DNA from 2 places in the Streptococcus iniae genome. Region 1 is predicted to be linked to the other one. Evidence: predicted binding sites of a transcription regulator. Region 1 holds the regulator's gene; the other holds the start of a gene.
The links. The regulator CtsR, encoded in region 1, represses protease genes until heat stress. The targets are predictions, from matches to a motif close to TTGGTCAAAAAAGGTCAAANA.
Positions count from the first base shown of each region.

Region 1 (3,752 bases):
TGTTGGCCCAAGGAACATGAAGGAACCAATTGGGCGCTTGCCTGTTCTAATTCCTGATTGATTACGACGAATAGCCCTTGAAATAGCTGATACTGCATCTTCTTGACCAATAACACGCTTATGCAACTCTTTTTCCAAATTCAAATATTTTTTACTGTCTGCTTGACTTAATTTTTCAACTGGAATACCTGATAATTGACTTAAGGTTTTTAGAATATGAGCCTCTGTAACAGGAGTTGGCTTTAATTTAGGACTAGGCTTATCTTGCTTAAGCAATTTCGAAACTGCCTTAAAATCACCTTCTATGATTGCCTTATCAATAGCATTTAAAGGTGATGGGGGGTCTTTTTTTACCATTCCTTGAACAGTAGCACTAGCTTCATCTAATAAATCAATAGCCGAATCTGGAAGCTGCTTGCTGGTTAAATAGCGATGGGCTAACTTAACACTAGCGCGAGCCGCCTCGTCAGAAATAAGCACATTATGAAATTGCTCATAAGATGATTTAAGCCCTGAAATAATAGCATAAGCATCTTCTAAATTGGGTTCTTCAATTAAAACTTTAGCAAAACGTCTTGAGAGAGCTGCATCTTTTTCAATGTGTTTTTGATATTCTTCTTGGGTTGTTGCGCCAACCATATGAAGCGTCCCACGTGATAGGGCTGGTTTTAAGATATTGGCTGCATCTAATGTACTGTCAATGCCACTTCCTGAACCCATTATTGTGTGTAGTTCATCCACAAACAAAATGATATGGCCATCCTCTTCAATATCAGCAATGATTTGATTCATACGTTCTTCAAAGTCACCTCTAAAACGCGTCCCAGCCACCACGCTCATCATATCAAGTTCCAAAACACGCATTTCTTGCAACTCATACGGAATAGCACCTGTTGCAATGCGTTGTGCTAGCCCATAGGCAAGAGCTGTTTTACCAACCCCAGCATCTCCAACAAGAACAGGATTATTCTTAGTTTTACGGCTAAGTACTTGGACCATGCGAGAAATCTCTTTTTCACGTCCAATAACTGGCTCAAGCAAGCCTTGATGAGCAAGTTCTGTTAAATCGCGCGTAAAATCTGATAAGTCTCCCGCAGTGCTAGGCGGCTTCATCATCTCTGAGAAGCTTCCACCTGCCTTAGCTTTTTTAGGTTTACGCAATTCATAAATGGCTTTAATGGTCTCTTTACTATAAGCTGCATGAATTTCAATAGCCTTACGAAGATCCACTAAACGTGGCTCACCGCTGCCATCATCTTTCATTTTATAACCTGCTAGTTCCAAGACGCGACTAGCCATAATGTCAGGATTTAATAAAATTGCAAACAAAACATGCTCAGAACCAACTTCTTTTTCATTGGTTACCTGACTAATAGCATTAGCAAAGTTTAGGATGTGTTCCAAACTCTTTGACTGTAATTTTAGTTCAAATCCTCTGACAGATTCCTTAGGGCTTTTGCCCATTGCTAAAATAGCTGCCGCTTCATATTCTTCAACAGCAATTTTTGATTCAAACTCACTGAAAACAAGGCCTGCCAAAGAATTTTCAACAGCTACCATAGCTAATAATATATGCCAAGTTTCTAAATAATGACTTTCAAAACGTGCTGCTTGAAATTGAGCATGTTTAAAAATCTCCTGCATTTTATTGGAATAATTGATCATCCTTAACTTTCCTTTCTATCAATACGCTGGAGTAGCCTGCACAACATGCGTGAACGAATGTGTGACGCTTCAAGACCTAAAACTGAGTCCGAAGCCATTGCTAAGATAAGATTGCCTTCTCGGTCTGAAATAAGACCTTCATCACACAATATTTGAAGGGCATCTATAAACTCTTGCTGGCAAATCCCACCTTGAGTTGTCGCCCTCAAACTACCAATTAAATGATGTTTATCTGAGAACTGAACCTTAGCAATCCTAATATAACCACCGCCACCACGTTTGCTTTCAACTTCATAGCCTTTACTTTCTGTAAAACGGGTTTTGATGACATAGTTAATTTGACTTGGGACAACCTGAAAGGAATCTGCTAGAAGAGACCTTTTTATCTCTGCAATACCAGATTGCGCTAGTAATTCCTTAATATACTCTTCAATGCTGTCTGAGGTATTTTTCTGAGACATTTACTCACTCCCTTTTACAACCAAGAATAGGAATTACTCTTGGCATTCTTGACTAAAACTGACTTTTATTATAGCAGAATGCGCTTGTTAAAAGCAAATCATATTCTTCATCAGGAAATGACAAAAAGCAAATCCGAAGATTTGCTCTTTTTTATCTATTCAAATTCTGATTAAGATAATTTAGTGATATTGACTGCTTGAGGACCACGTTGACCTTCTTCAACATCAAATTCAACTTTTTGTCCTTCATCTAAAGATTTAAAACCATTAGATTGGATTGCTGAAAAATGTGCAAAAACGTCTTGACCGCTCTCAGTTGAAATAAAACCGAAACCTTTTTCAGCGTTAAACCATTTAACTGTACCTTGTGCCATATTCATTTACTTCCTTTCCATTTAGTATAGATTTGTAAAAATAGAGAGAAATGAAAATGTTAAACACAACTATTACTCAATTACTAATTTACTCGTTAAGTATAGCAAATACAGGTTTTATTGTCAAGATGTCAATTATATGAAACCTTTTTAAAACAAGCGAGTAAGCGCTTAATCATTTTTGTAATGTTATTAGTTGAGTTTATCCCTATTCTAGGCTAAAATGTGATATATTCAAGTCAATTATTAGACTTTAAAAAATAGACAAAACCTAGGAGAGACAATGACTGACACAAACCTTATCAGCCGTATTCAAAACATGCGAGATAAATATTTGGAAGCTGACAAAATCTCACATTTTCCTGACACTTATAACTGTCAGGATCTTCGTAAAGCTAAAAAAATCAAAAAGAAACTCATTACTTTAGAAAAAGAACGCTGCCATTATCTGATGGAAAATCAAGATGTTTCACTGATTGACCAACAAATTGCACGCTTAAAAGATGATTTTATTAAGCATTCTACAACAGAAAATAGTCAGGACACGTAGTCAATGCCAATTTCAGTACTCGTTATTGCTTTTTTACTTTCTTTAATTGCATCCAATGTTATTAATAGAATATTCCCTCAGTTGCCACTTCCTGCCATTCAACTCTTTTTCGGCATTCTTTTTGGTATTTTCTCAAAAGACCATCAACTCATCCTAAACCCTGAGCTCTTCTTAGCCTTTGTTATTGCACCACTTAACTTTAGAGAAGGCCAAGAAAGCGATGTTAAGAGTTTCCTACGCTCGCGTGGTCTGGTCATTTACTTAATCTTACCAACGGTTATGCTAACAACTGTGCTCATGGGATATAGTATCAATAGTTTATTACCTATAGAAATTCCACTTGCCATGTGTTTTGCGATGGGGGCAGCACTCGCTCCCACTGATGCTGTAGCTTTCTTATCACTTGCCAAACGTTTCAAATTTCCAAAACAAATCAAAAACACATTAACATCAGAAGGATTGCTTAATGATGCCAGTGGTTTGGTAGCCTTTCAATTTGCTTTAACGGCATTAGCAACCGGCTATTTCTCCCTGTCAAAAGCTGGCTTACACCTCTTAATTGCTATTTTTGGCGGTATGGCCATAGGCCTTATTTTTGCTTTGTTAAATCGCATCTTCTTGTCCATTCTTGAGAAATTTAATGCTGCTGACGTTACCGGAGCTTTATTTTTAGAACTCACACTCCCATTTGTGGTCTATTTC
Region 1 covers NZ_CP132230.1:2,077,066-2,080,817, forward strand. Annotated here, with positions in the region: gene Q9317_RS10075 (ATP-dependent Clp protease ATP-binding subunit) at 1-1,665, opposite strand, end outside; gene Q9317_RS10080 (CtsR family transcriptional regulator) at 1,668-2,126, opposite strand; gene Q9317_RS10085 (cold-shock protein) at 2,297-2,500, opposite strand; gene Q9317_RS10090 (hypothetical protein) at 2,784-3,050, shown strand; gene Q9317_RS10095 (cation:proton antiporter) at 3,054-3,752, shown strand, end outside.

Region 2 (3,752 bases), 700 kb from region 1:
AAGAAGAAGCATTTGCCTCTTCCTTTTCCAATTTCTTTTAAAGAACCTTACTTAAGAAATCTTGTGTTCTTTCTTCACGAGTATTGTCAAAGACTTGGCTTGGTGTGCCTTCTTCAACAATTACACCACCATCCATAAAGATGACCCGGTCTGCGACTTCCTTTGCAAATCCCATTTCATGTGTTACAATCACCATTGTCATTCCCGATTTTGCTAAATCTTGCATAACAGCAAGTACTTCACCAACCATTTCAGGGTCTAGAGCTGATGTTGGCTCATCAAACAATAAGACATCTGGATCCATAGCCAAACCTCGAGCAATAGCAATCCTTTGTTGTTGTCCACCTGATAAACTAACGGGATAGGCATGAGCTTTTTCTGAAAGTCCCACTTTTTCAAGTAGTTCAAAGGCTTTCTTTTCAGCATCAGCTTTTGATTTGCCTTTGGTTTGAATCGGAGATAGGGTAATGTTTTCTAAAACAGTCATATTTGGAAATAAGTTAAACTGCTGAAAAACCATGCCCATTTTTTCACGCATCTTGAAGACATCATTTTTCTTATCAGTGATATCAACACCTTCAAAAGTGACCTGACCTTTAGTAGGAACTTCTAACAAATTCATACTTCTCAAAAGTGTTGACTTTCCAGAACCTGATGGTCCGATAATAACAACGACTTCACCTTGTTGAATATCAAGATTAATGCCTTTTAAGACTTCATTTTTACCAAAATATTTATGCAAATCATTAATTGCTATAATTGTTTCACTCATAATCCATTTACTCCTTGTCCCATTTTTGACTCAAGCATTTTCAAGAGTTGTGATAAAATTGTTGTCACCATTAAGTAGTAAAAAGCAGCAAACAGTAAAGGTGTAATTGGCAGATAAGTTGAAGACACGACTGTTTGAGCCCCATTCCACAATTCCATAACCCCGATAGTTTGAAGTAAGGCACTATCTTTAATAATGGTAATAAATTCATTGCCTAAAGCAGGTAATATATTTTTAAATGCTTGCGGTAAAATGACAAATCTCATTGCATTTTTAGGACGAATACCAAGTGAATAAGCTGCTTCTAACTGGCCTTTAGGAACAGCTTCAATACCTGCTCTGACGATTTCTGAAATATAAGCTCCGCTATTTAAAGAAATAATAATAATACCAGGCAATAGTCTTGAAAAATCAAGATCAAGAACACCAAAACCAATTGTTGGTAAGTTGTTAAAATGCATCCAAGCAAAGGCTATCATAATTTGAACAACCATAGGAGTTCCACGGAAAATCCAAACGTATAAGCTAGCCAACCAACTTAAGGGCTTAAAAGAACTGCGATTGGCAAAAGTAATCATGACACCAATAATTGTTCCAAAAAAGACGACGCTAGCTGAAATAAGGATGGTTACGATAACCCCATAATTAAAATAAGCCCAGTATTGGGGCAAAAAAGAAAAATTCATATAAACTCCTATTAGTATCAATTTAAGAATAAAAATAATTATAACATCAAATGAATAAAAATACAAGTTTAAAATAAATAAGGGAACTTACAAAGTAAGCTCCCTTATTCCACATGATTAATATAGTAAATCGTAGATTTCCATTGCAATTAAATCAATGCTATCAAAAGAATATGATTCACGTGCTTCAACATCTCTCAATGTGAAAACTGGTCCGCTTTCTGGGTCATTAGAAAATGCCACTTCAGCGACGACGACACCATCACGTTCAAAATTTCTTTTTAAATTACCACCATCAGTAATCATCAATTCAAGGCGGTTAATAATTCTCACCAAATGTGATTCCATTTCGATTCTCCTATTCCTTTATTGTCTTTATTATTTTAACATAAAAATGTCTAAACAAACACAAAAAGAAAGTTTTTTCTGATTATTTTACGTGAGATTTTCACTTTAAAACAAGCGATTAGCACTCTGATTAAAAGAGTGCTAAAAAATAAACTTTTTACTTGATTTCCCATTTTAGGGTGCTATAATATGAGTATAAAGTTTGACCTTTATTGACTAAAGGCATAACTGTCACAAAAAGCTTTGGAGGTAATCATATGCTTTGTCAAAACTGTAACTTAAACGAAGCTTCCATTCACTTGTATACAAGCTTAAATGGTAAGCAAAAACAAGTCGATTTATGTCAAAATTGCTATCAAATTATGAAAACAGATGCTAACAATCCAATTTTGGGAGGTCTTCATTCTAAAAGACAAGATTCTTCTATCAGTCCTTTCTTTGATGATTTTTTTGGTGATTTAAATCATTTTAAACCCTTTGGTCAATTGCCAAACACTCCGCAAGGCAACAACCAACAGCCCCCTATTAGAAACGACGGGCAACAACAAGGCCATCAGCAAACAACAAGCGCTCCTGCTCCTCAAGGACTTCTTGAAGAGTTTGGTATCAATATTACAGATATGGCTAAAAATGGTGATATTGACCCGGTTATCGGACGTGATGAGGAAATCGTGCGTGTTATCGAAATTTTAAACCGTAGAACGAAAAATAATCCCGTTTTGATTGGTGAACCTGGCGTTGGGAAAACAGCAGTTGTCGAAGGCTTGGCACAAAAGATTGTTGATGGAGAAGTCCCTCACAAACTCCAGCATAAACAAGTTATCCGCCTAGATGTGGTCAGTCTTGTTCAAGGAACTGGCATTCGTGGTCAATTTGAAGAGCGTATGCAAAAACTGATGGATGAAATCCGTCAACGCAATGATGTCATCTTATTTATTGATGAAATCCATGAAATTGTTGGTGCTGGTAGCGCTGGCGATGGCAATATGGATGCCGGTAATATTTTAAAACCTGCTCTAGCTCGTGGCGAGTTGCAATTAGTTGGTGCTACTACCCTTAATGAATACCGTATCATTGAAAAAGATGCCGCTCTTGAGCGGCGAATGCAACCTGTTAAGGTAGATGAACCATCTGTTGAAGAAACCCTTATTATTTTAAAAGGGATTCAGGCAAAATATGAAAGCTACCATCATGTTAAGTATAGCCAAGATGCTATTGAAGCCGCAGCTCATTTATCAAATCGTTACATCCAAGATCGTTTCTTACCTGACAAGGCTATTGATCTTCTTGATGAGGCGGGATCTAAAATGAACTTAACACTCAATTTTGTTGACCCTAAAGAAATTGATAAACGCTTGCTTGAAGCTGAAAATCTAAAAACTCAAGCAACGCGTAATGAGGATTATGAACGCGCAGCATACTTCCGCGATCAAATTACCAAGTATAAAGAAATGCAAAAGCAAAAATTGGATGATCAGGATATTCCTATTATTACCGAGAAAACCATTGAAGCAATTGTTGAGCAAAAAACCAATATTCCTGTTGGCGATTTGAAAGAAAAAGAGCAATCTCAATTGGTTCATTTGGCAGATGATTTGAAAAAACATGTTATTGGTCAAGATGAGGCTGTCACAAAGATTGCTAAAGCTATTCGCCGCAACAGAGTGGGACTAGGCAGCCCTAATCGACCAATTGGCTCCTTCCTTTTTGTTGGACCTACCGGTGTTGGGAAAACAGAATTGTCTAAACAATTAGCTATTGAACTTTTCGGTTCTGCTGATAATATGATTCGATTTGACATGTCAGAATATATGGAAAAACACGCAGTATCAAAACTTGTCGGTGCTCCTCCAGGATATGTTGGTTATGATGAAGCAGGTCAATTAACAGAAAAAGTTCGTCGTAACCCATACTCTCTTATCCTTTTAGATGAGGTTGAAAAAGCA
Region 2 covers NZ_CP132230.1:599,286-603,037, reverse strand. Annotated here, with positions in the region: gene Q9317_RS03015 (amino acid ABC transporter ATP-binding protein) at 38-772, opposite strand; gene Q9317_RS03010 (amino acid ABC transporter permease) at 769-1,458, opposite strand; gene Q9317_RS03005 (YkuJ family protein) at 1,576-1,806, opposite strand; gene Q9317_RS03000 (ATP-dependent Clp protease ATP-binding subunit) at 2,064-3,752, shown strand, end outside.
Region 2: a site for CtsR is predicted at 2,006-2,026, ahead of Q9317_RS03000 (ATP-dependent Clp protease ATP-binding subunit). Genes of this name have one in related genera too.